Regions from separate parts of the Geobacillus sp. TFV-3 genome, predicted to be linked through region 1. Evidence: riboswitches for the same ligand, from Rfam matches in the RefSeq annotation. Region 1 holds a riboswitch; each other region holds the start of a gene.
What was found. A riboswitch is a leader RNA that binds a small molecule or an ion and turns the genes downstream of it on or off. The one in region 1 is predicted to bind S-adenosylmethionine.
Positions count from the first base shown of each region.

Region 2: linked by a shared signal. The riboswitch ahead of BJQ97_RS13480 (bifunctional homocysteine S-methyltransferase/methylenetetrahydrofolate reductase) and the one ahead of BJQ97_RS14760 (methionine ABC transporter ATP-binding protein) in region 1 are both predicted to bind S-adenosylmethionine.
Region 3: linked by a shared signal. The riboswitch ahead of metK (methionine adenosyltransferase) and the one ahead of BJQ97_RS14760 (methionine ABC transporter ATP-binding protein) in region 1 are both predicted to bind S-adenosylmethionine.

Region 1 covers NZ_MPSP01000001.1:2,889,657-2,899,825, reverse strand. Annotated here, with positions in the region: gene BJQ97_RS14800 (acetyl-CoA C-acetyltransferase) at 1-463, shown strand, start outside; gene BJQ97_RS14795 (acyl-CoA dehydrogenase family protein) at 603-2,387, shown strand; gene BJQ97_RS14790 (arsenate reductase family protein) at 2,559-2,924, shown strand; gene gcvH (glycine cleavage system protein GcvH) at 3,017-3,400, shown strand; gene BJQ97_RS14780 (YusG family protein) at 3,475-3,711, shown strand; gene BJQ97_RS14775 (toprim domain-containing protein) at 3,809-4,168, shown strand; gene BJQ97_RS14770 (thioredoxin family protein) at 4,165-4,482, shown strand; gene BJQ97_RS14765 (sterol-binding protein) at 4,634-4,981, shown strand; SAM riboswitch class I at 5,054-5,163, shown strand; gene BJQ97_RS14760 (methionine ABC transporter ATP-binding protein) at 5,255-6,283, shown strand; gene BJQ97_RS14755 (methionine ABC transporter permease) at 6,273-6,941, shown strand; gene BJQ97_RS14750 (MetQ/NlpA family ABC transporter substrate-binding protein) at 6,957-7,808, shown strand; gene BJQ97_RS14745 (hypothetical protein) at 7,935-8,120, opposite strand; gene BJQ97_RS14740 (carboxymuconolactone decarboxylase family protein) at 8,217-8,579, shown strand; gene sufC (Fe-S cluster assembly ATPase SufC) at 8,817-9,596, shown strand; gene sufD (Fe-S cluster assembly protein SufD) at 9,614-10,169, shown strand, end outside.
Region 2 covers NZ_MPSP01000001.1:2,666,643-2,676,811, forward strand. Annotated here, with positions in the region: gene BJQ97_RS13455 (ABC transporter substrate-binding protein) at 1-556, opposite strand, end outside; gene BJQ97_RS13460 (ABC transporter permease) at 557-1,360, opposite strand; gene BJQ97_RS13465 (ABC transporter permease) at 1,357-2,166, opposite strand; gene BJQ97_RS13470 (ABC transporter ATP-binding protein) at 2,163-3,224, opposite strand; gene BJQ97_RS13475 (zinc ribbon domain-containing protein) at 3,514-3,897, shown strand; SAM riboswitch class I at 4,014-4,116, shown strand; gene BJQ97_RS13480 (bifunctional homocysteine S-methyltransferase/methylenetetrahydrofolate reductase) at 4,186-6,036, shown strand; gene metH (methionine synthase) at 6,029-9,439, shown strand; partial or broken gene BJQ97_RS13490 (AAA family ATPase) at 9,716-9,820, shown strand; gene BJQ97_RS13495 (LysE family translocator) at 9,918-10,169, opposite strand, start outside.
Region 3 covers NZ_MPSP01000001.1:678,036-688,204, reverse strand. Annotated here, with positions in the region: gene BJQ97_RS03490 (tetraprenyl-beta-curcumene synthase family protein) at 1-1,057, opposite strand, end outside; gene BJQ97_RS03485 (gamma carbonic anhydrase) at 1,397-1,945, shown strand; gene metK (methionine adenosyltransferase) at 1,973-3,184, opposite strand; SAM riboswitch class I at 3,314-3,428, opposite strand; gene pckA (phosphoenolpyruvate carboxykinase (ATP)) at 3,912-5,498, shown strand; gene BJQ97_RS03470 (ABC transporter permease) at 5,931-6,911, opposite strand; gene BJQ97_RS03465 (ABC transporter permease subunit) at 6,911-7,792, opposite strand; gene BJQ97_RS03460 (hypothetical protein) at 7,874-8,392, opposite strand; partial or broken gene istB (IS21-like element helper ATPase IstB) at 8,520-9,288, opposite strand; gene BJQ97_RS03450 (TlpA family protein disulfide reductase) at 9,567-10,124, opposite strand; gene BJQ97_RS18145 (MauE/DoxX family redox-associated membrane protein) at 10,137-10,169, opposite strand, start outside.

The sequences.
Region 1 (10,169 bases):
CACGGTCACCGCCGGCAACGCGTCGCAAATGAGCGACGGGGCGGCGGCGGTCATGGTGATGGATCGCGAAAAAGCGGAGTCGCTCGGCTTGAAGCCCCTCGGCAAGTTCCGGTCGTTCGCGGTCGCCGGCGTGCCGCCGGAAGTGATGGGAATCGGCCCGGTGGCGGCGGTGCCGAAAGCGTTGAAGCTGGCCGGTCTTGAGCTGTCCGACATCGGCTTGATCGAGCTGAACGAAGCGTTCGCCTCGCAATCAATCCAAGTCATCCGCGAACTCGGGTTGGATGAGGACATTGTCAATGTGAACGGCGGCGCGATTGCTCTGGGCCACCCGCTCGGCTGCACGGGCGCGAAACTGACCTTGTCTTTGCTTTACGAAATGCGGCGCCGCAACGTGCAGTTCGGCATCGTCACGATGTGCATCGGCGGCGGCATGGGCGCAGCCGGCGTGTTTGAACTGTTGTAGCGGCAGCCGAAAGCGAGCGGGCTCCACATCAGCTCGCGCGAGGCATGCCTCCGCATTTGCCCGGTTGCATGGAACGCCTATTTCCCGGGCGGCAACGCCGCCCGGATCATCAATCTGAATTTCGAGGGAGGAAACAACGATGGCGAAAACAATCGAAGAAGCGATCAAAGGCGGCAGCTTTTTGATCGAAGACATTTCGGCCGAGCGCGTGTTTACGCCGGAAGATTTCACCGACGAACATCTCATGATCGCCAAAACGACGGACGAGTATGTCAACAATGAGGTGCTCCCGCAGCTCGAGCATCTCGAAAACCATGAGTTTGACCGCTCTGTGAAGCTGCTCCGCAAAGCGGGCGAGCTCGGCTTGTTGAGCGCCGACATTCCAGAAGAATACGGCGGATTGGGCTTGGATAAAGTGAGCTCGGCCATCATCGCGGAACATATGGCTCCGGCCGGTGGCTTTGCGATTTCGCACGGGGCGCACGTCGGGATTGGCTCGCTGCCGATCGTCCTGTTTGGCACGGAAGAGCAAAAACAAAAATATTTGCCGTATTTGGCGACCGGCGAAAAAATCGCTGCCTACGCCTTGACGGAGCCGGGGTCGGGTTCGGACGCACTCGGCGCGAAAACGACGGCGAAACTGAACGCGGAAGGCACGCATTACATTTTAAATGGTGAAAAACAATGGATCACCAACTCTGGATTCGCTGATGTGTTTGTCGTCTATGCGAAAGTCGACGGCCAGCATTTCACGGCGTTCATCGTTGAGCGCGATTTCCCAGGCGTGTCGACCGGTCCTGAAGAAAAGAAAATGGGAATCAAAAGCTCGTCGACGCGGACGCTCATTTTGCAAGACGTGCCGGTGCCGAAAGAAAACGTGCTCGGCGAAATCGGAAAAGGCCATGTCATCGCCTTCAACATTTTGAACATCGGCCGCTATAAGCTTGGGTTAGGGGCGGTCGGCGGCGCGAAACGGGCGTTGGAGATCACGCTCAAATACGCCAATCAGCGCCAACAATTCAAACGGCCGATTTCGCAGTTTACATTGACGCAGGAAAAATTCGCGACGATGGCATCACGCCTGTATGCCGCCGAAAGCTCGGTTTACCGCACAGTCGGCTTGTTCGATGAGCGGATGGGACTCTTGGATGCGGAAAAGGCGAAAGACGGAAAAGAAGTGGCGAAATCGATCGCCGAATACGCCATCGAATGTTCGCTCAACAAGTTTTTCGCGACGGAAGTGCTCGATTACATCGTGGATGAAGGCGTGCAAATCCACGGCGGGTACGGCTTTATGCAGGAATACGAAATTGAGCGCGCTTACCGCGATTCGCGCATCAACCGCATTTTCGAGGGGACGAATGAAATCAACCGCCTTCTCGTGCCGGGCATGTATTTGAAAAAAGCGTTAAAAGGCGAGCTGCCGCTCTTCCAAAAAGCGCAGCAGCTTCAGGAAGAACTGATGATGATGACGGCCGAGGAACCGGGTTCGGGCGTGCTCGAACAAGAAAAATATCTCGTGCGCAACGCGAAAAAAATCGCCTTGATGGTCGCTGGCTTAGCGGCGCAAAAATACGGCCAGCGCATTGAAGAAGAGCAAGAAGTGCTTGTGAACATCGCCGACATCGTCTCGAACATTTACGCGATGGAATCAGCGCTCTTGCGCACGGAAAAAGCGATCAACGCGAGCGGGGAAGAGAAAAACAAACAAAAACTTCTTTATACGCAAATTTTCTGCCAAGAGGCGTTCAATGAAATTGAAGCCCATGCGAAAGAAACGCTCGTCGCCGTCGAACAAGGCGACACGCTGCGAATGATGCTCGCCGCGCTCCGCCGGCTGACGCGCCATACGCCGATCAATGTGATCGCGAAAAAACGCGAAGCGGCCGCCGCGCTCATTGAAGCAGAACGGTATATTGTGTGATAATAGGAAGTACCAAGCTGCGGCTTGGTACTTTTTGCTTGATGGGCATTTCATTCGGGCGGGCCAGACGCCAAGACAGGCTTGCCGTGCCGCGATCGTCGATCCATCATTTCAAAGAGGGGTGAGGCACGCGGCGGTTGGTTGATCCATCATTTGAAGGGAGGGGTGGCTATGGCGTTGACGCTCTATTGGTATCCAAAATGCGGCACGTGCCGGAAGGCGAAAAAATGGTTGGATGAACACGGCGTTGAGGTGCAAACGGTGCATTTGGTTGACGAACCGCTGACGAAAGAAGAGCTCGCTGAACTGCACCGGAAAAGCGGGCTGCCGCTCAAAAAATTTTTCAATACGAGCGGCATGAAATACCGCGAACTTGGTTTGAAGGACAAGCTCGATCGCGCATCGGAAGACGAGATGCTCGATTGGCTCGCCTCGGACGGGATGCTCGTCAAACGGCCGATTTTGACGGACGGCGAGCGGGTTGTCGTGGGCTTTCGAGAACAAGAATACGAGGCGTTTTTCGCCAAGAAGGCATAAAAATTTTTGCAAAATCGGGTGAATTCAGTGAGTTTTTGCGGAAAATCGGTTATGATGAAAAAGGATACATTTTGTCGCGATGGAGGGATTCGATGAACACGCCGAAAGAACTTCGTTACACAAAGGAGCATGAATGGGTGCGCGTGGAAGGAGAGAACGTGCGCATCGGCATTACGGATTACGCCCAATCGGAGCTTGGCGACATCGTCTTTGTCGAGCTGCCGGAAGTGGGCGCAGAGGTTGCGGCCAACGAGCCGTTCGGCAGCGTTGAATCGGTGAAAACGGTCTCCGAATTGTATGCGCCGATCAGCGGCACGGTCGTTGAAGTGAATGAGGCGTTGAACGACCATCCGGAGTACGTGAACGAATCGCCCTATGACAAAGCGTGGATGATCGTCGTCAAACCGAACGATTTGAGCGAAATGGACCACTTGTTGACGGCTGAGCAGTACGAAGCGATGATCAACGAAGGATAAACGTTCCTGCAATCTTCGCTTCCATTCGGGCACTCTATACATACCGGAATTTTGATGAAAAAGGGGTGCTCGCTGTGGTGTTGCAAACGAAGCACATGGATGTCACGGACCGGATCATCGGCAAACTGAACGGCCGCTCGCTGGACTTGTACGAGGAAGGAGAGCTCATCGGGCGCCTTCCGCTTCCGGCGGCCGTCCCGTTGAAACATGGATATATCGAACAAAACGGGCGAATTTTCAAACAGGTGACCGCTACCGTTGAACCGGACCAAAAATATGTCGACTGCGACGGGGAAGCGGGCTGGTGTTGAAAGGCAACGGTGCGATGCCGTTGCTTTTCTTTTTCCACCTTTCGCCGGCGCGGGGCATACAATATCGTATCTCCTTTCGAAGTTAGGTGGGTCGGACATGCGACGCGTGGAAAAAGTGATCATTGTGGAAGGGCGATCGGACAAGCAAAAAGTGGCGGCTGTCCTGAATGAGCCTGTCGTCATCCTTTGCACGAACGGCACGATCAGTGACGCGCGTTTGGAAGAATGGGCTGATGAGCTGGAAGGATATGATGTGTACTTGCTGGCGGATGCCGATGAGGCGGGAGAAAAATTGCGCCGGCAGTTTCGCCGCATGCTTCCAGAAGCGGAGCATCTTTACATTGACCGGGCGTACCGTGAAGTCGCGGCCGCTCCGATTTGGCACTTGGCGCAAGTGCTGCTGCGCGCCGATTTCGACGTCCGCATCGAATGGCTGATGAGAGGGAGAGGCGAGTGAAAGCGATCGATCGAAACGATGTCAAACGAGTGGTGGAAGGAGAGCCGCTTCTGGCCCTTTACTTGTATACCCCGCTGTGCGGCACGTGCCAGCTGGCGCGGCGGATGCTCACGGTGGTGGAGCAGTTGTTTCCGGCGCTGCCGTTTTATGAAACGGACATCAACTATATTCCTGAGCAGGCGGCTGCGTGGAAAATCGAAAGCGTTCCGTGCCTGCTTCTTTTTAGGGATGGAACGATCGCGGGCAAGTGGTATGCCTTTCACTCCGTTCCGTATTTGTATGAAGTGATTCAAGCCTGCTTGCCGGACGAGTGATTCGCCTTTTTTTGACGCTGTTTGACACATTTCTTGGGAAATGACAAAAACGGCGCTCATTCGTCAACGGGTTGTCGAGATTTTTGTAAAGGATTTCCCCTCTTCAGAATGGAAGTGAAAGAAATATAAGGAATGGAGGAGGGGGATGTCCATGGAAATGCGCGAATTGGTCGGGCAATTCGTGGAACGGATGCAAGGGTTGCGCCATTTGTTGCCGATTTTGCCGGATGAACAGCTGTGCGTTCGCTTTGAAAGCGGGGATGAAACCGTGCTGTTGATGGTTGGCAAAGAGCCTGCTGCGGCGGAGAGGGAACACGATGAACGGAAGACATTGACGATTAAAGGTTCCAAAGCATCGATCGAGTCGTTGTTGAACGGGGAATTGAAGCTGCAGCAGCTCGTGCGGCTGCAAGAAGTGTACGTGTCAGGAAGCTTCCGCCATCTGCTACTGCTTGAGTCGCTCCTCCATTTGGCCAAACCGTATCGGCATGTTGGGTGAAAAATTTGTTGACAGCGTTCGACAAGTGATGATACAATCAGATTTGTAATAATTGAATAGACGATTGTTGCGCTCTTATCAAGAGAGGTGGAGGGATGTGCCCAATGAAGCCCGGCAACCGTCAGCGCATGCGCTGAAATGGTGCCAATTCACACAAAGCGGCCTGCTTTGAGAGATAAGAGACGGAATGGTGAACAATACCTTTCTGTTCTCTGCGGGCAGAAAGGTTTTCTTTTTGTGCTCTGCTGCCTTGGGAGAAAGGAAGGTGAAACAATGATTGCATTAGAACAAGTGACGAAAATTTATCAAGCGGCCAACGGTTCGGTCACGGCCGTCGACAACGTGTCGCTTGAAATTCGCGAAGGGGAAATTTTCGGCATCATCGGCTACAGCGGCGCGGGGAAAAGCACGCTCATTCGATTGCTCAATGGGCTCGAGAAGCCGACGAGCGGCCGGGTGGTTGTCGCCGGACGCGATATGGCGCGCATCAAAGGCCGAGAGCTGCGCAAGGCGCGCCAAGAAATCGGAATGATTTTTCAGCATTTCAACTTGCTTTGGTCGCGCACCGTCAGGGAAAACATTGCCTTTCCGCTTGAAATTGCCGGCGTCCCGAAAGAGGAGCGGAACAAGCGGGTGGGTGAATTGATCGAGCTTGTCGGCCTTTCCGGGCGCGAGGATGCCTACCCGTCGCAGCTGAGTGGCGGGCAAAAACAGCGGGTCGGCATTGCCCGCGCGCTGGCGAACAATCCGAAAGTGCTGCTTTGCGACGAGGCGACATCGGCGTTGGACCCGCAGACGACCGATGCGATTTTAGACTTGCTCGTTGACATCAACAAACGTCTTGGGCTGACGATTGTGCTCATCACCCATGAAATGCACGTCATCCGCAAAATTTGCGACCGCGTCGCCGTGATGGAAAGCGGCCGAATCGTTGAGCAAGGCGAAGTGCTGCATGTGTTCCGCCACCCGCAGCAGCCGATTACGAAGCGGTTCGTCCAACAATTGATCGAGCCTGAGGAGACGGAAGAAGCGATTTCCCATTTGTTTGGCCAATACCCGAACGGGCTGATCGCCCAGCTGACGTTCGTCGGCGCAGCCGCCGGAAAGCCGCTCATCACCGAAGTGGTGCGGCAGTTTGCTGTTGATGTCAACATTTTGCAAGGGAAAATTTCGCAAACCCATCAAGGCGCCTATGGGGTGTTGTTCGTGCACCTCGACGGAGCGAAGGATGAAATCGACCGGGTGCTTGACTATATTCAACGCCAGCAAGTGGCGGTGGAGGTGATTCAAGATGCTCGCTGACCTCCTGCCGAACGTGCAATGGGAGACGATGTGGGCGGCGACGGTCGAGACGCTGTATATGACGGGAGTGGCGGTGGCGGCCACCTTCGTCCTCGGGATCGTTCTTGGCTTGCTGTTGTTTTTGACAGCGAAAGGAAACCTGTGGGAAAACCGGTTTGTCAATACAGTGATTGCTGCGTTTGTGAACATTTTCCGCTCCATTCCGTTTATTATTTTGATCATTTTGCTCATTCCGTTTACAACATGGCTCGTCGGGACGATGCTTGGCGCCAATGCGGCGCTGCCGGCTCTGGTCATTGGAGCTGCGCCGTTTTACGCCCGCATGGTCGAAATCGCGCTTCGCGAAATTGATAAAGGAGTCATCGAAGCAGCCCAAGCGATGGGCGCCTCAACGTGGACAATCATTTGGAAAGTGCTCTTGCCCGAATCGCTGCCGGCGCTTGTCTCCGGCATTACCGTCACGGCGGTGTCGCTTGTCGGCTACACAGCGATGGCTGGAGCCATCGGCGCCGGCGGGCTTGGGAACTTGGCGTATTTGGAAGGGTTCCAGCGCAACCATAACGATGTGACGTTTGTCGCGACCGTATTGGTGCTTATCATTGTCTTTGTCATTCAGTTTATCGGTGACTTTGTCACTTCGAAAATTGATAAACGATAAAGGAGGAAGAACTCGATGAAAAAATGGCTTGGCGCTCTGCTCGCGGCCGTTCTCGTCTTGGCTTTGGCGGCATGCGGCGGCAACAAGAACGACAACGCGGAAGGCGGCAAAGACGGCAATTTGGTGAAGCTGAAAGTCGGCGCCTCAAACGTGCCGCATGCGGAAATTTTGGAAAAAGCGAAACCGATTTTGAAGAAAAAAGGCATCGACTTGGAGATCATCACATTCCAAGATTACATCTTGCCGAACAAAGCGTTGGCGGAGAAGCAAATAGATGCCAACTACTTCCAACACATCCCGTATTTAGAATCGCAAAAGAAAGAATACGGCTATGATTTCGTCAACGCCGGGGGCATTCATATCGAGCCGATCGGCTTATACTCGAAAAAATACAAAAGCATTGAAGAACTGCCGGACGGTGCGACGATCATCATGAGCAACTCGGTCGCCGACCATGGCCGCATTTTGTCGATGCTGCAAGAAAAAGGGCTCATTAAATTGAAACCGGGTGTCGATAAAACGAAAGCGACGGTCAACGACATCGTGGAAAACCCGAAACATTTGAAATTTAAGGCCGACGTCGACGCTGGGCTGCTTCCGCAAATTTACAAAAACGGCGAAGGCGATGCCGTGCTGATCAACGCCAACTATGCGCTTGATGCCGGTTTGGATCCGGCGAAAGACCCGATCGCCGTTGAGTCGCCGAAAAATAATCCGTATGTGAACATTGTTGCGGTGCGCAAAGGCGATGAAAACCGGAAAGAAATCAAAACGCTTGTCGAAGTGCTGCAATCGAAAGAAATTCAAGACTTCATCAAAGAAAAATACCACGGCGCCGTCATTCCAGCGGCGGAAACCAATCAATAACGGGAGCATTTCGCTTCCGTTTCTTTATTTGTCCCAAAAAAGCCGCCCCCTTGCCCGAAGAAAGCTCCAACGTTCAAAACGGTTCTCAATGCGAGGGCGCCGTGGTCAACCTGCTTTTCCGCTGCTTCATCGACCGTTCAAGCGCGCCAGCACGGCGGCGAGCATCACGATGATGGCGCAGTTTTGCAACATGATCACCGCCGCCAGACTCAGCTCTCCGTCTCCTTGCTCGTTCCACATGGAGGCGATGCCCAGCCAAACGATGAATGAAACGGCAACGGCAGTCAGCCAAAAGACAAACCAACGAGCCATGGTTATCTCCTCCTTTTTCTCAATACAATTCGTTGTTTAATTTCGTTTTCCTCCATGCATACTAACAACTGAAACGAGCAAAGGAGGAAAACGAAGATGAACAACGGAACATATGCGTCGGTCGAAACGGCGCTTCGCCACTATAAGGAAGGGCTTGGGGCGTTCACCCAAAAACTTCCGAACGTGGCGGAACGGTTTAACGCCTTTACGGAAGCATGCTTTGCCGAAGGGGCGCTGTCGAAAAAAGAAAAACAATTGATCGCCCTTGGCATCAGCGTGGCCGCGCAAGATGAGTATTGCACGATTTACCATGCGAAAGGCTGCCTTGATGAAGGGGCGTCGGAACAAGAAATTTTGGAAGCATGCGCGGTGGCGGCCGCGTTTGGCGGCGGGGCGGCGATGAGCCAGGCGGTGACGCTTGTGCAGGAATGCCTCGGCGAGTTGCGAGCGGCTCACTAGACTCCGGAAAAAACGGGGTCTTTTTTTTTTTTGCAAAAACTCGTACAAGCTTGAGGTTTTCGTGTAAAATAGTAAAAGGCGCTGTTTTTTCACACGGTCATAGTGAAAACAGAGCGAGAAAGTTGCAGGCAGTTTTCATTTGTTATAAAATTATAATGAGAATAAATTGAGAATGAGCGATCGCTAGAAGATGAGCGAGCTACGATTACTTTCAAGCGGGAATTGGAGGTATGCTGCATGGCAGTATTGACGATTCGAAATCTTCACGTCTCCGTGGAGGGAAAAGAAATTTTAAAAGGAGTGGACTTGGAAGTAAAAGGCGGGGAAATCCACGCCATCATGGGTCCGAACGGGACGGGGAAATCGACGCTGGCATCGGCGGTTATGGGCCATCCGAAATATGAGGTGACCGAGGGCGAGATTACGCTTGACGGCCAAAACGTCTTGGAGATGGAAGTCGATGAGCGGGCGCGCGCCGGCCTGTTTTTGGCGATGCAATACCCAAGCGAAATCAGCGGAGTGACGAACGCCGACTTTTTGCGCGCTGCGATCAATGCCCGGCTTGGGGAGGGCAACGAAATTTCGCTCATGAAATTCATCCGCAAGCTTGATGAAAAAATGGCGTTTCTTGAAATGAACCCGGATATGGCGCACCGTTACTTGAACGAAGGATTCTCGGGCGGGGAGAAAAAGCGGAACGAAATTTTGCAGCTGATGATGCTTGAACCGAAAATCGCCATTTTGGACGAGATCGACTCCGGATTGGACATTGACGCGCTGAAAATTGTCGCCAAAGGCGTCAACGAAATGCGCAGCAGCGAATTCGGCTGTTTGATCATCACTCACTACCAACGGTTATTGAACTACATCACGCCGGATTACGTGCACGTCATGATGCAAGGGCGCATCGTCAAATCGGGCGGTCCGGAACTGGCGCAGCGGCTTGAGGCGGAAGGGTACGACTGGATCAAAAAAGAGCTTGGCATCGAAGACGAAACGGTCGGACAAGAAGCGTAAGCGTTAGGAGGAGGATTATGGCGACAGAAACGAAAATCCCATTCGAGCAATCATACATCCGCACGTTCTCAAGCGGGCGCGGCGAGCCGGACTGGCTGACGGCGCGGCGCCTTGAGGCGCTTGAGCTGGCGGAGCGGCTGCCGCTTCCGAAACCGGAGAAGACGAAAATCGACAAATGGAATTTCACCGAGTTCGCCCGCCACACGGTCGACAGCGCGCCGTATGATGGTCTTGACGATTTGCCGGAAGCGGTCAAGGCGCTCATTGAAGCAGGCGAAGGAACGAAAAACTTGTACGTGCAGCGCAACCATACGCCGGCGTACGTGTCGCTGTCCGATGAGTTGAAAGAAAAAGGCGTCATTTTCACCGACATCTTCACAGCAGCGCGCGAGCATGGCGACTTGCTGAAAAACTATTTTATGACGGCGGTCAAGCCGGATGAGCACCGCCTCGCCGCGCTCCATGCGGCGCTGTTTAACGGCGGCGTGTTCGTTTACGTTCCGAAAAACGTGGAGATCGAAACGCCGCTTCAAGCCGTCTACATTCAAGATGAGGATGACATCGCCTTGTTCA
Region 2 (10,169 bases), 220 kb from region 1:
TGTTTAACGCCATGCCCATTACTTCGCGCGCTCCGTCGACAAGCAAAATTTGATTGCGCAAGTCCGGGTCCCATAAGTCGTTCCAGCTGGTGATTGTCTTGCCGCCAAGCATTTTCTTGTTGTAGACGATGCCGACCGTCCCCCAAAAATACGGCACCGAATACCGGTTGTGCGGATCAAACGACAAGTTGAGAAACCGCGGTTCAATATATTTTAGATTCGGCAGCTTGTCGTGATCGAGCGGCAGGAGCAGTTTTTCCTCGATCATTTTGCTGATGGCGTAGTCCGACGGAACGGCGACATCAAACGTCGTCCCGCCTTGGGCGATTTTCGCCATCATCGCTTCATTGGAATCAAACGTCTGGTAAATGACTTTCCAACCCGTTTCTTTCTCAAATTGACGAATGAGCGCGGGGTCAATATAATCGCCCCAGTTGTAAACGGTCACTGTTTTGCCACTGCCGTACCCTTCCGCTTCGTTCAACCGCTCGGTGATAAACATGAGAGCGAACGCCGCGATGAACACGGCCGCAAACCCTTCAACAAGCCGTTTCACCTACTTTCGCCCCCCTATTCCGTACACTCGGCCGCCTTTTTGACTGAGCACATAATAGCCGACGACAAGCAGCATCGTAAAGAAAAATAACAGCGTCGACAGGGCGTTAATGGACAGCGAAATGCCTTGGCGCGCCCGCGAATAAATTTCCACCGACAGCGTTGAAAAGCCGTTGCCGGTGACGAAAAACGTCACGGCAAAATCATCGAGCGAATACGTGAGCGCCATGAAAAAGCCCGCCCATATGCTCGGCGCCAAAAACGGCAGCACCACGCCCGACAGCACTTGCCAAGGCCCCGCCCCTAAATCGCGCGCCGCATCGATCAACGTCGGGCTCATTTCCTCCAGTTTAGGGAGCACCATCAATACAACAATCGGCACGCTAAAAGCGATATGGGACAACAGCACAGATGTAAACCCTAGTTGAATGCCAGCGATCGTAAACAACAGCAAAAACGAAGCGCCGATGATGACGTCCGGGCTGACGATCAGCACGTTGTTGAGGGCGAGAAGGGCGTTTTTCGCCCGCTGCCGCTTGACATAGTAAATCGCCAATGCCCCCATGACTCCTAAAATCGTGGCGATCGCCGCGGACAATAAGGCGATGACAATCGTATTCAGCACGATCATCAACAATCGATCGTCCGACAATACATCCCGATACCATTTCAAGGTGAACGATTGAAAATCGTGCATCGCCCCGCCGCTGTTGAACGAATAATACATCAAATAGACAATCGGCGTATACATCACGGCAAACACGACCAAAAGATACACGCGCCCCCACCAATGTGTCCGTTTCATCGGCTTCCCTCTTTCCTTCCAGTTCCTGTCAAGACGACAATGACGGCCATCGCCGCCATTAAGACAACGGCGATCGTCGCCCCCATCCCCCAATCTTGTGTGACAAGGAAGTGCTGCTCGATGGCGGTGCCGAGCGTAATGACGCGGTTGCCCGCGACAAGACGCGTAATCATAAACAACGACAGCGCTGGGATGAATACCGCTTGGCAGCCGGCCTTCACCCCGCCAAGCGTGAGCGGGAAGACGACGCGGCGAAACGTCGTCCACGCCGAAGCGCCTAAATCTCGGGCTGCATCAATGAGCGACGGCGGCAATTCTTCCAGAGCATTAAAAATCGGCAGCACCATAAACGGAATAAAAATGTACACCGATACAAACACAAAGCTGAAATCGGTAAACAACAGCTGCCGTGCGCCGATGCCAAGCGTCTGCAACAGGGCGTTGGCCAAACCGTACGTGCCGAACAGCCCTAAAAACGCATACACCTTCAGCAGCAAATTCACCCACATCGGCAAGATGAGCAGCAACAGCCATAACTGCTTGTGCTTCGTTTTTGTCAGCCAATAGGCAGTCGGATAGCCAATCAACAGCGACACAAGGGTAATCAAAAACGCGTACCAAAACGAATACGCCATCATTTTTACATAAATGGGCGTCATCACTTTTTCATAATTGGCCAATGTCCAATGTCCATCTATATCCAAAAACGATTCGTATAATAAAAAGACGATTGGAGCGATGACAAACAATACCAACCAAATGCCATAAGGAACTAAATACCAGTTCCGCCACGTCCGCTCCATCATTCGCTCCCGTCCTCCCTTTCGGCCCGCATGACGTGAATCGCTTCCGGTTCAAAACGAAGGCCGACCGTTTCCCCGACTTCCGCCTTTTTCGTCGAATGGACAAGCCATTCATTCCCGTTTTCATCGTAGCCGCAAATTTCATAATGGACGCCGCGGAATAAGAGCGAATCGACACGAATAACGATCTGGCCGGCTTCCGGCGCTGCGAGTTCCAAATCTTCCGGGCGGATGACGACGTCGACCGGTTCATTCGGGGCAAAGCCGCGGTCGACGCAAACGAAGCGCTGGCCGGCAAACTCGACAAGAAAATCTTCGATCATGCGCCCTGGTAGAATGTTCGATTCCCCGATAAAATCGGCGACAAACCGGTTCACTGGCTCATCGTAAATTTCTTTTGGGGTTCCAAACTGCTGAATTTTCCCTTTATTTAGAACAAAAATGTAATCAGACATCGCCAGCGCTTCTTCTTGATCATGCGTGACGAAAATAAACGTGATCCCCAACCGGCGCTGCAGTTCACGAAGTTCGTACTGCATTTCCGTCCGCAGCTTCAAATCCAACGCCGACAGCGGCTCATCCAGAAGCAGCACTTCCGGCTCATTCACAATCGCCCGGGCAATCGCGACGCGCTGCCGCTGGCCGCCGGACATCTCTTGAATGCGGCGGCGCTCATATCCTTCCAAGTTGACAAACTGGAGCGCTTCGCTCACTTTGCGGTGAATGTCTGCTTCTTTCATTTTTTTCACGCGCAAGCCAAAGGCGACGTTTTCAAATACGTCAAGATGCGGAAACAAGGCGTAATCTTGAAAAACAGTATTGACTTGCCGCTTGTTCGGCGGGACGTTCTGAATCGGCTTCCCATGGAAATAAATCGTTCCTTGCGTTGGCTCGATAAACCCCGCAATCAGCCGCAAAATCGTCGTCTTCCCGCACCCCGACGGCCCAAGCAGCGTATAAAACTTTCCGCGCTCAATCGCAAAGCTGACATCATCCAATACAGTCATGCCGTCATATTCCTTCGTCACTCGCTCGAAGCGGATGATTTCTTCTCCGTTCACTTCCAGCCCCCCGTCTTCTTCATTTCTATCATTCCTAATTAGAACATAGGGGCAGCGAAAGTGCAACGACAAAACGATCGTTGAACCATCTTCCCGCCCATGCCAATGCTAAAAAATAAAAAAACGGCTGACCATTCGGATTGGATCAGGAAGCCGCAACATTTTCTTCGCTCAAGTCAATAGATCGAAAACACCCTTTTCTCCCGAGCTGGACTAACAGTTGAGGATAGTAAAAACCAGTTTTTTCTATTATAATGGAGTTACGATATATTGGTTAGGAGGAATAAACTTGAAAAGCATCAAACCCGGCCGCGGCCCGTCGATGCAAGGATTGATTGGAAGCATCGCCGCTGTGTTGTTCGGCATCTTTTGGATGGTGATGGCATTCTCCATCACCGCTGATTCGCCGTTTCCCGCCGCCCGCTTTTTTCCGTTTTTCGGCCTTGTCGTCATCGCCATCGGCGTGTTTCAAGGGATTTATCATTACAAAAACGCGACGGGAAAACAGCGCATGTCCTTGTTGGACATTGTCGACAGCGAGGAAGAGCCCGACCCGCTGAACGTCCGATTCGGAAGCCATAAACAGCCAAACAAGCATTGTCCTCATTGCGGCGGGCATGTGCGGCACGATTTCCAATTTTGCCCCCGATGTGGGAAAGCGCTTCTCCCTTGATTCGGGAAATTCTTTTTTTTGAAATTTCCTTGCTTCACCGTATTGAATAATTTCGAAAAATACATTAAATTATATAGTAATCATCAAAACGTCACCGCACAAATTTCATACCGGCATTCTTATCAAGAGAGGGGGAGGGACTGGCCCGGTGAACCCTCAGCAACCTGGCCCGCGGCCAAGGTGCTAAATCCAGACAGGCGGAAGCCTGGAAGATAAGAAGAAGCGAATGAAAAGTCTTCTTCTTAGAAGGCTTTTTTCTTTTACTACGGAGAAACGGGGGAATGGAACGTGGGATTGCTGGATGAGTTGAAAAAACGCATTCTCATCGCTGACGGAGCGATGGGGACGCTTCTATATTCGCACGGCATCGACCGTTGTTTTGAAGAATTGAATCTATCCAATCCAGATGAAATCGTTCATATTCACGAGGCGTATATCGCCGCGGGCGCCGATGTCATTCAGACGAATACATACGGCGCCAACTATGTGAAACTCGCCCGCTACGGCTTGCAAGACGATGTGCCGGCGATCAATCGCGCCGCTGTTAGGCTGGCGAAACAAGCAACCAACGGGAGAGCATACGTGCTCGGGACGATCGGAGGGCTGCGAACGTTAAACAAAAGCGTCGTCACGCTCGAAGAAGTGAAGCGGACATTTCGCGAGCAGCTGTTTGTGTTGCTAGCGGAAGGGGTTGATGGCGTACTGCTCGAGACGTATTACGATTTGGAAGAGTTGGAGACAGTGCTTGCCATCGCCCGCAAAGAGACTGACTTGCCGCTTATCGCTCACGTCTCGCTTCATGAAGTCGGCGTCTTGCAAGATGGCACGCCGCTCGCGGACGCCCTTGCCCGCCTAGAGGCGCTCGGGGCCGATGTCGTCGGGCTCAACTGCCGGCTGGGGCCGTACTATATGCTTCAGTCGCTCGAGGAAGTGCCGCTGCCAAAGCAGGCGTTTTTGTCGGCCTACCCGAACGCCAGCCTTCCAGATTACCGCGACGGCCGGCTTGTCTATGAGACGAACGCTGAATATTTCGAGGAAACGGCCAAAGCGTTCCGCGACCAAGGGGTGCGCTTGATCGGCGGGTGCTGCGGCACGACGCCGAAACATATTGAAGCGATGGCAAAAGCGCTCTCCGACCGAACGCCGGTGACGGAAAAAACGGTGAAACGGCGCGCCATCTCTGTATCTGTTTCCGCTGACATCCCGTCAGCGGCCACGCCTCTTCCCGAGCTCGCCCGCACGCGCCGCTCGGTCATTGTGGAGCTGGATCCGCCGAAAAAATTGGGGATTGACAAGTTTCTTGCCGGGGCGAAGGCGCTCCATGACGCCGGCATCGACGCGCTGACGTTGGCTGACAACTCGCTCGCCACGCCGCGCATCAGCAACGCCGCTGTCGCCACGATCATCAAGGAGCGGCTCGGCGTCCGCCCGCTTGTGCATATTACATGCCGCGATCGCAATTTGATCGGCTTGCAGTCGCATTTGATGGGCTTGCATACGCTCGGCATCACCGACGTGCTCGCCATTACCGGCGATCCGTCGAAAATCGGCGACTTCCCGGGAGCGACGTCGGTGTATGATGTCTCCTCGTTCGATTTGATCCGCTTGATCCGCCAGTTTAACGAAGGGATGGCATACTCGGGCAAACCGCTTGGGCAAAAAACGAATTTCTCGATCGGCGCGGCGTTCAATCCGAACGTTCGCCATTTGGATAAAGCGGTCGAGCGGATGGAGAAAAAAATTCAGTGCGGCGCTCACTATTTCTTGACCCAACCCGTTTACTCGGAAGAAAAAATCGTACAAATATACGAGGCGACGAAACACCTTGACACGCCGATTTACATCGGCATTATGCCGCTTGTGAGCGCGCGCAACGCCGAGTTTTTGCATCATGAAGTGCCGGGGATCACCCTTTCCGATGAAATTCGCGCCCGCATGGCCGCCTGCGGCGGCGACCCGGTGCAAGCAGCGCGCGAAGGGATCGCCATCGCAAAATCGCTCATTGACGCTACGTTCGATTTGTTTAACGGCATTTATTTGATCACGCCGTTTTTGCGCTATGACATGACGGTCGAGCTTGTCCGCTACATTCACGAAAAAGAAGCGGCCGCGAAAGAAAGGAAGGTTGTTCATGGCTAAGGTCACCTTAGAACAGCAGCTGAAGAAAAAAATTCTTGTCATCGACGGCGCCATGGGCACGATGATCCAAAACGCGAATTTATCGGCCGCCGACTTTGGCGGCGAGGCGTATGAAGGATGCAATGAATATTTGACATTGACCGCCCCGCATGTCATCCGCGGCATCCATGAAGCGTACTTGGACGCCGGCGCTGATATCATTGAAACGAACACGTTCGGGGCGACACGCATCGTGCTGGATGAATACGGCCTAGGTCATTTAGCGCTTGAGCTGAACATCGAAGCGGCCAAGCTCGCCAAGCAAGCAGCGGAATCGTTTTCGACGCTGGACTGGCCGCGCTTTGTCGCTGGTTCGATGGGCCCGACGACGAAAACGTTGTCGGTCACAGGCGGGGCGACGTTTGATGAGCTTGTCGCCGCCTACGAAGAACAGGCGCGTGGGCTGTTGTTGGGCGGCGTCGACCTTCTTCTGCTCGAGACGTGCCAAGATACACTCAATGTCAAAGCCGGTTTTCTCGGCATTTCCAAAGCGTTTGAGACAGTCGGCCGCCGCGTGCCGCTCATGATTTCCGGCACGATCGAACCGATGGGCACGACGCTTGCCGGGCAGGCGATCGATGCATTTTTCATCTCGGTGCGCCATATGAAGCCGATCGCCGTCGGCTTAAACTGCGCGACCGGCCCGGAGTTTATGACCGACCATTTGCGCACGCTCGCCTCGCTTGCAGATACGGCGGTCAGCTGTTACCCGAACGCCGGTCTGCCGGATGAGGAAGGCCGCTACCATGAAACGCCGGACATGCTGGCGGAGAAAATCCGCCGCTTTGCCGAAAAGGGATGGATCAACATCGTCGGCGGGTGCTGCGGCACGACGCCCGACCATATTCGCGCCATTGCCGAAGCGGTGCGTGATCTTCCACCGCGGGCAATCCCGTCTTCGTTTGATGTGCACGCCGTCTCGGGCATCGATGCGCTCATTTATGATGAAACGATGCGCCCGCTCTTCGTCGGCGAGCGGACAAACGTCATCGGCTCACGGAAATTCAAGCGCCTCATCGCCGAAGGCAAGTACGAAGAAGCGGCGGAAATCGCCCGCGCCCAAGTGAAAAACGGCGCCCATGTCATCGACATTTGCTTGGCCGACCCGGACCGCGACGAACTCTATGACATGGAACAGTTCGTCCGCGAAGTCGTGAAAAAAGTGAAAGTGCCGCTCGTCATCGACTCGACCGACGAGCGCGTCATTGAACGCGCCCTCACCTACTCGCAAGGGAAAGCGATCATCAATTCGATCAACTTGGAAGATGGTGAGGAGCGGTTTGCGAAAGTCGTTCCTCTCTTGCACCAATACGGCGCCGCCGTCGTCGTCGGCACGATCGATGAACAAGGGATGGCCGTCACCGCGGAGCGGAAACTTGAGATCGCCTTGCGTTCGTATGACTTGCTGGTGAACCGCTACGGCGTCCCAGCTCGCGACATCATTTTCGACCCGCTCGTCTTCCCGGTCGGCACTGGCGATGAGCAATACATCGGCGCGGCGAAAGAAACGATCGAAGGCATCCGCCTCATTAAAGAGCAGCTGCCCGAGTGCTTGACGATGCTCGGCATCAGCAACGTCTCGTTCGGCTTGCCGCCGGCCGGACGCGAGGTGCTCAACTCCGTCTTTTTATACTATTGCACGCAAGCCGGGCTCGATTACGCCATCGTCAACACCGAGAAACTGGAGCGTTTTGCCTCGATTCCGGAAGAGGAAGTGCGAATGGCTGAGGCGCTTCTTTTTGACACAAACGACGAAACATTAAACGCCTTTATCGAATTTTACCGAAGCAAAATCACCACCGCCAAACCGTCGCAGACGAACTTGAGCTTGGAAGAGCGGCTCGCCCGCTACGTCATTGAAGGGTCGAAAGACGGGCTCATTCCTGATTTGGAGAAGGCGCTTGAGACCTACTCCGATCCGCTGTCGATCATCAACGGCCCGCTTATGGCCGGCATGGATGAAGTCGGGCGGCTGTTCAACAACAACCAGCTCATCGTCGCCGAAGTGCTGCAAAGCGCGGAAGTGATGAAAGCGGCCGTCGCCTTTTTAGAGCCGTATATGGAAAAGAAAGAAGGAAGCACAAAAGGAAAAGTCATTCTCGCCACCGTCAAAGGCGATGTCCATGACATCGGCAAAAACTTGGTCGACATTATTTTAAGCAACAACGGCTACGAGGTGATCGACCTCGGCATTAAAGTCGCCCCGCAACAACTCATTGAAGCGGTGCGCGAACATCAACCGGACATCATCGGGCTGTCGGGCTTGCTCGTCAAATCGGCCCAGCAGATGGTCGTCACCGCCCAAGATTTGCGCCAAGCGGGCATCTCAACCCCGATTTTAGTCGGCGGCGCCGCCTTGACGCGCAAGTTTACGGAAAACAAAATTGCGCCCGAGTACGACGGCGTCGTCCTGTACGCGAAAGACGCCATGGACGGGCTTGCGCTCGCCAACCAAATCCAGCAAGGAGAGATTGACTACAAGAAAAAAGAAGCGGCAGAAACCGACCCGACGGGAACCACTGCTGTCACCATAGCGGCCAAATCGAACGTCTCGACCGATGTGCCGGTCTACGTCCCGGCAGACCTCGACCGCCACGTGCTGCGAAATGTGCCGCTTGACCACATTCTGCCGTACGTCAACTGGCAAATGGTGCTCGGACACCACCTCGGCTTGAAAGGAAAGGTGAAACGGCTGCTTGAGGAGAAAGACGAAAAAGCGGTGGCGTTAAAAGCGGTCGTCGACGAACTCCTCGCCGAAGCGAAAGAACATCACTGGATTCAGCCTGCTGGCGTCTACCGCTTTTTCCCGGCGCAAAGCGACGGCAACCGCGTATACATTTACGATCCGTCCGACCGGCAAACAACGCTTGAAACGTTTGACTTCCCGCGTCAGCCAAGGCCGCCGTACCTTTGCCTTGCCGATTACTTAAAATCAAAAGAAAGCGGCGAAATGGATTACGTTGGCTTGTTCGCCGTCACCGCCGGGCATGGCGTCCGCGAACTCGCCCAGCGGTGGAAAGACGAAGGGGAATTTTTGAAAAGCCACGCCATCCAAGCATTGGCGCTTGAAATCGCCGAAGGGTTCGCCGAACGAATCCATCAAATTATGCGCGACCGCTGGGGCTTTCCGGACGATCCGCACTTCACGATGGAGGCGCGCTTCGCCGCCAAATACCAAGGCCAGCGCTACTCGTTCGGCTACCCAGCCTGTCCGAACTTGGAAGATCAAGAGAAACTGTTCCGCCTGCTTCATCCAGAAGACATCGGCATCCACCTCACCGATGGCTATATGATGGAGCCGGAAGCATCCGTCTCCGCTATTGTCTTTGCTCACCCGGAAGCGCGGTATTTCAATGTATTATAAACAGGAAACGAGCTGGCCGAATAGGCCGGCTCATTTGTCGTTTTTCGTTGAATGCTCCACCCGAACGATATACCTCACATTTCGCACCCTCTCGACAAAAATCGGGAGGATTTTTCATGTTCCTGTCGAATGAATCCTTGAAATACACGGAAAGCAAGGGAGTTGCCACATGATGAGCGTTCAAATCCGTGCCATTTATGAAAGTTCCTATTTGAACTCATATTTCGCGACCTTTGCATAATTTCTCACATTTGGATGCCCAAGAAATCTTAAAGCTTAGATCGATTACTACATCATTCCATCATTTTCAACCTAAAAGGGGGGGAAAGCTATCGATTACGGGAAAAGAGGCTCCAAGAAGAAGAACAGAAGGATCCATGAGGTCCTTCTGGGGAATTTTAAACCGGCGATTTTTGAAAAAAAATAATCGGCCTTGACAGTTAGAAAATGATATAGCTAACACCTCTTTTCATTTACATCAAACCATATGTAAAAATGTTTTAAATGCTTTATACGCAAAGTTTATGCCAAATCCAATTAATGTGATTCCTGCTGCAACTGATAGCCATTTTAACCACTTTTCACTTATCATTTTTCTTCCGAAATGTACAGATAGTGCTACTGTAAAATCCCATAATGCGATACCCAAAAATATTGCACTACTTTCAGCAAGTGCCTGATACCTTTCGACAGAATTCAATTCCATAGCTAATACCGATCCATAGATGCT
Region 3 (10,169 bases), 2.2 Mb from region 1:
CGTTCCAATAGAAAAACTGCGACGCCGCCCCGCCGGCGCGGACGAGCCGTCGCGCCAGCCGGCGCAGACCGCGCTGCTTTTTCACCTTGGCATCCGACAAATACAACCCAAGAAGCCCTCGGTGAATGAGGCGGTGAAACTCGCCGTGCGGCAGCGCCCCGACATGGCGGTCGGCCTCTTCGATGAAATGGCAAAGCCGCTCAAGCATCACCGTTTCATTCGGATAGTAAAAGCAAAAGTTTAAGTCGCCGCCGTCCCGGTCTTCCTCCTGATCGATCAAATAGTCGAGCAAAATGTGCAGCCCTTGAATGTATGGAAAATAGCCGTTGCGCACTTGTCTTGCCATCTCCGGCGGCAGCGATTCGCCAAACGCATAGGCGACGAGGCAGAAAATGCCGAGCGTCGAACCGGAGCAGGCGGAAAATTCATACCATTCCATCGGCGGCAAGGCGTCTTTGTATTGCGCGAACCATTTCTCCAGCCGCGGCACCCGCTCGCTCGCTTCGACATGTTTATGCACTTGCAAGTCGCAATAATATCCGGCCAATTCATGCAAAAATGGGGCAATCGTCTCATAATGGCGCACCGTCTCGAGCACCTTTTGGCACGTGCGGACGAGCGCCGGCAAATAGCCGCCGTCCTCCTGTTCGCGGCGATGGCGGTAATAGTTCGACGGCTCCGCGCCGATCGTCAAAGCGTCGGGCATCGAATCATGCAAAGCGCGAAAGTCAAGCGGATCAAGCGAGGTGCTGCGGTCGCACAAATTATCCAAATAATCGCTGATCGTCTGGTAAGCAACGATAAAGCGGATGCAATCCTCCATGTTTTCTCCAGCTAAGAGCGCCAAAATAGAGCCGCCTTCGCAATGGAACGTTTTCGACGCGATGCTCGCGAGCGCTTGGCGCCGCAATTCCGGATCGGGAATGCGCTCGGCTTGGCGCCGCCAATAGGCAAGCTCGCGGTGGACAAGCGGAAGCACGTCACGATACACCATTTTCATCAAGGCGATGGGGTTTTTCGGAATGTTCAATCGGCTCACCTCAGGTGCAAACACCATGGTCTCGTCTCCTAGCATTTCCATCTTATCGGCAACCAAAATCGTTTCGCGTCTGAACAGCCTGCGATCTCGTCTTCCAGTATTGCCATCAATGCGGCCGGGGCAAACCATAAAAGGGTTGGGCCATGGAATGAAAAAGCCGCTCAACAACGGTTCTTCCCACGTTGAGAAGCTTTGTGAAATCGGATTTTCTTCCCCTATCCCAACCACTCATCGGGCGAAAAGAAACGTTTTTCACCCATCCCGATTAGGCGCGCTCGCTTTCGTTGGCGATTTGGACGCAACGTTGTACAATACATGGTGAACGATCGATTTTGCAACAGAAAGGAACGAACGCCCATGATTTACCCATACAAAGGCAAAACGCCGCAAATTGCCGCCTCCGCCTTTATCGCCGACTATGTGACGATCACCGGCGATGTCGTGATCGGCGAAGAGACGAGCATTTGGTTCAACACCGTCATTCGCGGCGACGTGGCGCCGACCATCATCGGCAACCGGGTCAATATTCAAGATAACTCAATTTTGCATCAAAGTCCAAACAATCCGCTTATCATTGAAGACGGCGTGACGGTCGGCCATCAAGTCATTTTGCACAGCGCCATCGTGCGCCAAAACTCGCTGATCGGCATGGGCTCGATCATTTTGGACCGCGCGGAAATCGGGGAAGGCGCGTTTATCGGCGCCGGCAGTTTAGTGCCGCCGGGCAAAAAAATTCCGCCCAACACGCTCGCCCTCGGCCGGCCGGCGAAAGTCGTCCGCGAGCTGACGGACGACGACATCCGTGAAATGGAGCGCATCCGCCGCGAATATGTCGAGAAAGGGCAGTATTACAAAGCGCTGCAGCAACAGCGGACATCGTGCGCCAACAAAAAAGAGCTGCCGTGATCAGGTTAGGCAGCTCTTTTTCTTTCATCACTTATCCGCCAACGCCAGCGCTTGTTCTTTCAACAAGGCGGCTTTGTCGGTGCGCTCCCACGGCAGGTCGATGTCCGTACGCCCAAAATGGCCGTAAGCGGCCGTCTGTTTGTAAATCGGGCGGCGCAAGTCGAGCATTTTGATGATGCCCGCCGGGCGGAGATCGAAGTTGTTGCGCACGACTTCAACCAAAATGTCTTCCGACACTTTGCCCGTGCCGAACGTATCGATCGAAATCGAGACCGGGCGGGCAACGCCAATCGCGTAGGCGAGCTGCACTTCGCATTTATCGGCCAATCCTGCCGCAACGATGTTTTTCGCGACATAGCGGGCCGCATACGCCGCCGAACGGTCGACTTTCGTCGGATCTTTGCCCGAGAACGCGCCGCCGCCGTGGCGGGCGTAGCCGCCGTACGTATCGACAATGATTTTCCGCCCCGTCAATCCGGCATCCCCTTGCGGACCGCCGATGACAAACCGCCCTGTCGGGTTGATGAAATAGTTCGTGTTCTCATCCAGCAGTTCCGCCGGCACGACCGGCTTGATGACATGCTCCTTAATGTCGCGTTGGATTTGATCCTGCGTAATTTCCGGATGGTGCTGCGCGGAAACGACGATCGTATCGACGCGCACCGGTTTGCCGTTTTCATCGTATTCAATCGTCACTTGCGTTTTCCCGTCCGGCCGCAAGTACGGCAGGACGTCCGTTTTGCGCACTTCCGCCAAGCGGCGCGCCAAGCGGTGCGCAAGCGAAATCGGCAACGGCATCAATTCTTCCGTCTCATTGCAGGCAAAACCAAACATGAGCCCTTGGTCGCCGGCGCCGATCGCTTCAATTTCCTCGTCAGTCATTTGGCCTTCACGCGCCTCGAGCGCTCGGTCAACCCCCATCGCAATGTCCGGCGATTGTTCGTCAATCGACGTCAACACCGCGCACGTATCGGCGTCAAACCCGTATTTGGCGCGCGTGTAGCCGATCTCCCGGACCGTATCGCGGACGATGCGCGGAATGTCCACGTACGTTGATGTCGTGATTTCCCCGCTGACGAGCACAAGTCCCGTCGTGACGCTCGTTTCGCAGGCGACGCGGGCGTTCGGGTCTTTTTCCAAAATGGCATCCAAAATCGCATCAGAAATTTGGTCGCAAATTTTATCCGGATGTCCTTCCGTCACAGACTCTGAAGTAAACAAGCGGCGTTTGGCTGACATTCGGTTTGTTTCCTCCTCTTGGCATAATGTGGCGACACGGAACTCATTTCCCTTTTTCCCTTCGCAATATAAAAAACCTTTCCTGTAACGGCTGAGGAAAGGTCATGGCAATCGTATTGCTTCCTTTCACTCTTATCGTTCAAGGACTGCGCCTTGCCACAGGTTAGCACCATTTCACACATGTAAAGTTGTGACGGTTGCTGGGTTTCATCGGGCCTGTCCCTCCACCGGCTCGGGATAAGAGTATCCGTTCAATGACTTATCATATCGCAATGGAATCGGCAAAGTCAACTATCAAAATTCATTTTTTATCATTTCCAGCCGCGAAAATTCTTTCCTCTAAAAGGCTGGTGAAGAAACCACTGTTCTTCTCCAATCAGTGGTTCTCCGTGAAAATGAAGGACCGGCTTTGCAGGATTTCTCAATTTGAAAAACATCGCTGGAGAGCGGCATTTTCAGTTAAATCACCAGTCCTCTAAAAGGCTGGTGATTTAGTGAAAAGTCGCGGAAAACGGACTCCCTTCTCAAATTGAGAAGTCCTGTAAAATCAACGCTTCTCTTTCATCCGAAAGCAACGGGTTCGGCGAAATCGGTCGTTTTTCACCATCCCTCTAAGGAAATGGGGAAAAATAAAGTTTGAAAAACCCACACAATTAGTATGGACTATTAATAAAAATGTGTTATACTATTTTCAAGAGTGATTATAAAAAGAAGGCAGGTTTTGAATATGGGGATCGCAAACATGACAAATAAGCTTGATGTATTGCTGCAAAAACCGTACGTTCGCCATCAACTGTCCGTCGCCGAGCTCGTCGAGAAAGTGCTGCAGCGGAATGAAGGACGGCTGACCCACACCGGGGCGGTCGCGGTGACAACCGGCAAGTACACCGGACGGTCGCCGAAAGACAAATACATCGTCGAAGAACCATCAACGAAGCAAACGATCGACTGGGGAGCGGTCAACCAACCGATGTCTCCGGAGACGTTTGATAAACTGTACGACAAAGTGCTCGATTATTTAATGAAGAAAGATGAGCTGTTCGTGTTTAAAGGCTTTGCCGGCGCCGATCCGAAATATCGGCTGCCGATTCAAGTCGTCAACGAATTCGCTTGGCACAACTTGTTCGTCCATCAGCTGTTCATCCGCCCGAGCGCCGAGGAGCTCGCCGCGCATGAGCCGCAATTTACGGTCATTTGCGCGCCGAACTTTAAAGCCGACCCGAATGTGGACGGCACGCGCTCGGAAGCGTTCATCATCATCTCGTTTGAACGGCGCACCGTGTTGATCGGCGGCACCGAATATGCCGGAGAAATGAAAAAATCGATTTTCTCGGTGATGAACTATTTGCTGCCGGAACAAGGCATCCTGCCGATGCACTGCTCGGCCAACGTCGGCCAGGAAGGCGACGTCGCCCTCTTTTTCGGCTTGTCGGGAACGGGAAAAACGACGCTTTCGACCGACCCGAACCGCCGCTTGATCGGCGATGACGAACACGGCTGGTCAAGCCGAGGCATTTTCAACATCGAAGGCGGCTGCTATGCAAAATGCATCCATCTATCGCGTGAAAAAGAGCCGCAAATTTTTGACGCCATCGGCTTCGGCGCGGTGCTCGAAAACGTCATCCTCGATGACGCGACGCGCGTGCCGAATTACGACGACGGCACGCTGACGGAAAACACGCGCGCCGCCTACCCGCTTCAAGCGATCCAAAACATCATCGATCCGAGCGTCGCCGGCCATCCGTCCACGATCGTGTTTTTGACGGCCGATGCGTTCGGCGTCCTGCCGCCGATCAGCAAGCTGACGCGTGAACAGGCGATGTACCATTTCTTGAGCGGCTACACAAGCAAGCTCGCCGGCACCGAACGCGGCGTCACTGAACCGGAAGCGACGTTCTCGACATGCTTTGGCGCGCCGTTTTTGCCGCGCCCGGCCGTCGAATACGCGGAAATGCTCGGGCAAAAAATCGCCGAACACAACGTCCGCGTCTTTTTGGTCAACACCGGCTGGACCGGGGGGCCGTACGGCGTCGGCAGCCGCATGAAGCTCGCCTACACCCGCGCGATGGTGCAAGCCGCCGTCGAAGGGGAGCTCGACAACGTCGAGACGGTGCAAGACCCGATTTTCGGCCTCGCCATCCCGGCGCACGTCCCGGGCGTGCCCGATGACGTCCTTCAGCCGCAAAACACATGGGCCGACAAACAGGCGTACGAACAAAAAGCGAAAGAGCTGGCGCAAAAGTTCCGCGCCAACTTCCAAAAATTCGCCCACATCGATCCGTCCATTGAAAAACTCGGCGGACCGCTCGTTTAACAAGAACCCGGCCGGACAGGGAGCCGTTCCCTGTCCGGCCGTTTTTTCTGTTCTTTCCTTTGCTTTGGACTCCGACACTGAATCCTTTGGTGAACTACCCGCCACCTACACTTCGCTTAGAGGTGGAGGCTTCAAGCGACTTGTGCGTGTTTGCTGAACGGTAAGCCACACACAAGAACCCTTTACGCTTCCCTTCATTCCGAAGGTGTCCGTTCTAACCATAGACTATCATATTCGTTGGCGATTGGCAACCGAAATTCATCTCCCGCCTACTCACTGGGCTGTGCCCTTCACGTTCCTTGAGGCGGGAGACTTCTTTCGGAAATTACGTTAAAATAAGCTGTATTGCCCATACTATCAAGTTTATATCCTTTGTATACCACTTATTTTTAGGATAGCCTATTTATAAAGTACAAATTCAAAATCGCTCTGCTACGGCGGAAAAGAAGCGGTTTTTCCCGCTGAACTCCGCTGTTTTTTCCGCTGCTTCCGTTTTCCTTTTTCGTCGATCACTTGCTCTAACCCTTTTCCCATTAATTTGAAGGCAAAAATCGCAACGATAAAGGCAACACACGGCCCGACAACAATCCATTGGTCAAGCATCATTTCCCGATAGGAAAGACCGATCAAGCCGGACCATTCGTTCGAAAGAGAGATCGCCACCTTCTCCGGAGGGCCCAACCCATCGGAATTGTCGATAATTTTTACGCCTCCTAGCAAAATTTGAAACGCTCCGAGATGCACAAGCAGCAAGAGCGACTGCACCGTCTGCTGGATAAACAGTAAAAACAGCCGCGGCCGCATATACGGGAGAACGTGCTTGCGGATGAGCCAAAAGTTATTAGCTCCCATCAGCCGGGAAGAAACGACAAATTCATTTTGTAAAAAGACAGCGATATCATTGCCGATGACCAGCATTAACGGCGGAAGCGCAACAGCCGCCAACACCAATATTTGTTTTATCAACACTTCCATTCCGGCTCCTTGCTCCTCCAATGGAATGAAAGCAAAAAAGAGCATCGTTAAAAATATCGCTGGCACAAAACGAAATGCGCGGACGATGGACTCGGCAATAAAACGAAATTTCTGTAAATAAAAAGCATAAATGATTCCGCCGACCGTCCCGAACGCCAGCCGCAGCAAACTGACTGCCAACGCGGTGAAAATCGTATATTTCGCCCCGTCGATGACTTTCCAAAACACATCTTCGCCTTGGCGGTCGACGCCAAACAGATGGACCCAGCTCGGCGGGTACGGTGGAACATCAACGAGCCGTCCAGCCTCATTGTAGATCCGCTCCGGCGGCTGTGGAATGATGTCTTTCAGCCAATAAGAATATAAAAAACTGGCCAGCAATAGACCGGCCGCGATGATAAACCCTGCCGTAAAATAAACGTTACGGAATGCGCGCATCACGCTACGCCCCTCTCTATTCCCGTCAAATAAGCAATCACTCGTTTCCCGGCCACATCAATGATGTAAAACGGCAAAAACAGCATGGCAAGACCGATAGCCACTACTTCCGGCGTATGGCGCTGCTCATACAAAAACCGGAAAAATCCGTGCATATTAAACAAATATTCCGTCACTAACAAGTTCGACAGCATAAACCAAAACAAATATTGCATGTTAGAAAACACGGTGATCAGCGCATTGCGGAACATGTGGCGCCATAGCACTGCCGTTTTTGACAAGCCTTTGGCTAGCGCATATTCAACGTATGGCTTGTCCTTTTCTTCCGTAAACGCAAGAAATGTCATTTGGAACAGCATAATTGAAGGCAAAATTGAAATCATTACAATCGGTAACACGTATACATTGTCAAAACCGGCAACCGGATCGACAATAAGCAAATCTGTCTTTTTAAACACCCAGATGACAAACAGTTGCGTGGAAAAAATAAAGATAACATCGGGGATCGACTCAAGAAAAAACGCGATTCCTTTAACAATCTTTTGCAGCGGGCGCGGAAGCAAAAAGCAGATGTAGGCTCCCGTAACGGCTATAAGGAAGGAAACAGCCAGCGCCCCCCATAAAATAATAAGGGAATAGGCATACGGCTCCATCATCGTTGAGAGCAGGGGAGCATTGTGCCATTGCGAGAGCGAAACCGTTATATCACGAATATAAAAAAAGCTCCAAAACAGCTGCTGAAATTGCTGCCAAAACACCGTGACCATTTGCGGGCTCGGAAACAAGGAATAGCTTTGCGCAAACGCGATAATCGCCATAATCGTTAAAATGGTAAGCAACAAATCCGCCAGCACCGTCAAGGCGAGTTTCCATTTCTTCATAAGGCTGATCCCCCTCCTTCGGAGCATGGGCAAACGATTGCTTTATGTTCCTTTCAGCTGTAAGCTGCCAGTGCTTGCATTTTAATAAGATGGTGCCGGAGGCAACGTTTCTGCTAACATTGATTGCTGCCCTGCCATTCCATCGCCTATTTTAAAGATGCGGTCATACATTTTAATTCCTGCATATGTTTGTCCGTCTGTTTTATATTCTACTCTGCCCGACGAGTCTTTTTTGATGAGCTCTCCCTTTTCACCATACTTTTCTTTTACTCGCTTCGGTTGCAATTCTGGCAAAAACATCACGTCCAGCTCATATTCCTTAGCTCGCTCCGGTCTTTTCGCGCTCCATGAATAACTTCCATCTTCCCCAACTTTTACTTTTTCCTCGAGTACTTGTTTGCCCCCCTCGATTTCTTTCATAACAATTTGCACGACGGCGCCTTTTGGCAGATTGCTGTTCCCGTTTAGCACCACTTGGTCACCGATCGTTTTGACCGCACCACCTAGTTTTACCGTTTGCTCCACTTTCGGTTTGGCACAGCCGACCAGCACCAATAGCAACAACAACGTAAGGACCACCGTCATTCGGATATACTTCATAAAAACCCTCCTTATATGTACGTATAAGCATCTTTCAAAAAGAAAAATATTATACTATGTGAAATATTGTCAATAACGATTTAAAATTTCCCAATTTCAACGAAATGAAATTCCCCATTATGAACGTTTAATTAGGCAACTGGGCAGGATAAACTCCTGCTTTTTTCTTTTCTCGTAGACGATAAGAATCGCCTTTGATATTAAAAAGGTAATGGCGTGATGTAATAGGCGATCTAAAATCGCTGTCGCTAGTACATCATCACCGAATACTTTCCCCCATTCGAGATAGGATTTATTCGATGTGAGAATCATAGAGCCTTGTTCATATCGTTTCGATACGACCTGAAAAAAGACATTCGCCGTTAGCTCATCAAAAGGAAAGTAACCTACCTCATCAATAATGAGTACATCTGGACGACTCCAACGATTCACTAATCGCTGGAGAGTCCCTTTTTCGTTTGCCTTTCGGCATTCAGCCACTAAATCGTCTGCGGTTAAGAATAAAGCCGTATACCCTTGCGTGATGGCTTCCACCGCAAAGGAAATCGCTAAATGCGTCTTTCCAACACCCGGTGGGCCTAGTAAGATTCGATTTTCCCCGTTGGCAATAAACCGACAGGTCAGCGTTTCTTTGACTCTTTTTTCACTGAGATACTCGGTTGAAAGGAAAAGTCAAAGTCATGAATCGTTTTGATATAAGGTAATTTTGCTCGTTTCATTCGCTTTTCTAGTTGTTGAGATTCTTGATATTCAATTTCTTGTAAAACAATAGTGTTTAGAAACTCAGAATATGATACATTATCTCTAGAAGCGTCTTCTAATAAACTATCTAGTTGGTGGGCTGTGTGGTGCCAACCAAGCTCTGATGATGAACGAGGTATCCAAAAATGATTCAAGAAATTCTTTGGTATTTATGCCCAACCATAACTATTGCTTTTTTGTTGTTTCTTAAGTTCAACAATGATATGACCAATTTGGGTATATTGCCAAGAATTGGGCATTATTATGATTTATGATTCCCGATTTTGTGATGGAATATGCAATGTCTGGCGAAATGGCCTCTCTTTTAGAAGTATTATTTCAAAGGTTTGTTTTTGAAAAACTTATTTTTCCATCCATTCTTGGAGACAATTGGTGGATTTGCTTCATCAATTTGGTTACCTTCGTGTATTTTTTAGCTAGTTGCTCTAAAATCTTCGTTAATTAACATAAGACTTAGTTCTTTAGGATTTTTAATCCCTGTACTAATCTCGATTTCTTCTGACTGATTTATCAAATATACATAAGGTGTACTATTAACTTTATATGTATTAAAGAGGTATGCAGCTTTGATATATATTATTGATTCATTGATGTTTTCTAAAACAAGCTGATCATTATTACTTTCATCGTTGTTTATTAACATAATTTTAAAGTTAGCTCGATTGCTAATGTTAGGTAACTCTTTCACAACTCTCTTACATGTTGGGCAAGTACTACTAATAAACAATAATAGGACTTTTTGTTGTTCCAAGATCTCTTTTAAAACCACTTTTTTACCTTGATAATCTAAAGCACGAAAAGCAGGAGCCTTGTCTCCATTTTGCAAACTTCCAAACTGAATCCCTTTTATGGTTCTGATCTCGGATAAAAAAGTTCTCACAAGTTTAATAATAGAGTAAATTATATATGATTGAATAAGTAGAAGTATCATTACTAAAAAAAGTAAAGTATTTGAAAGCATAACTACCATCCTTTCTAAATTCTAGTAAATATACTTAAAAATAAAGTGCATAAT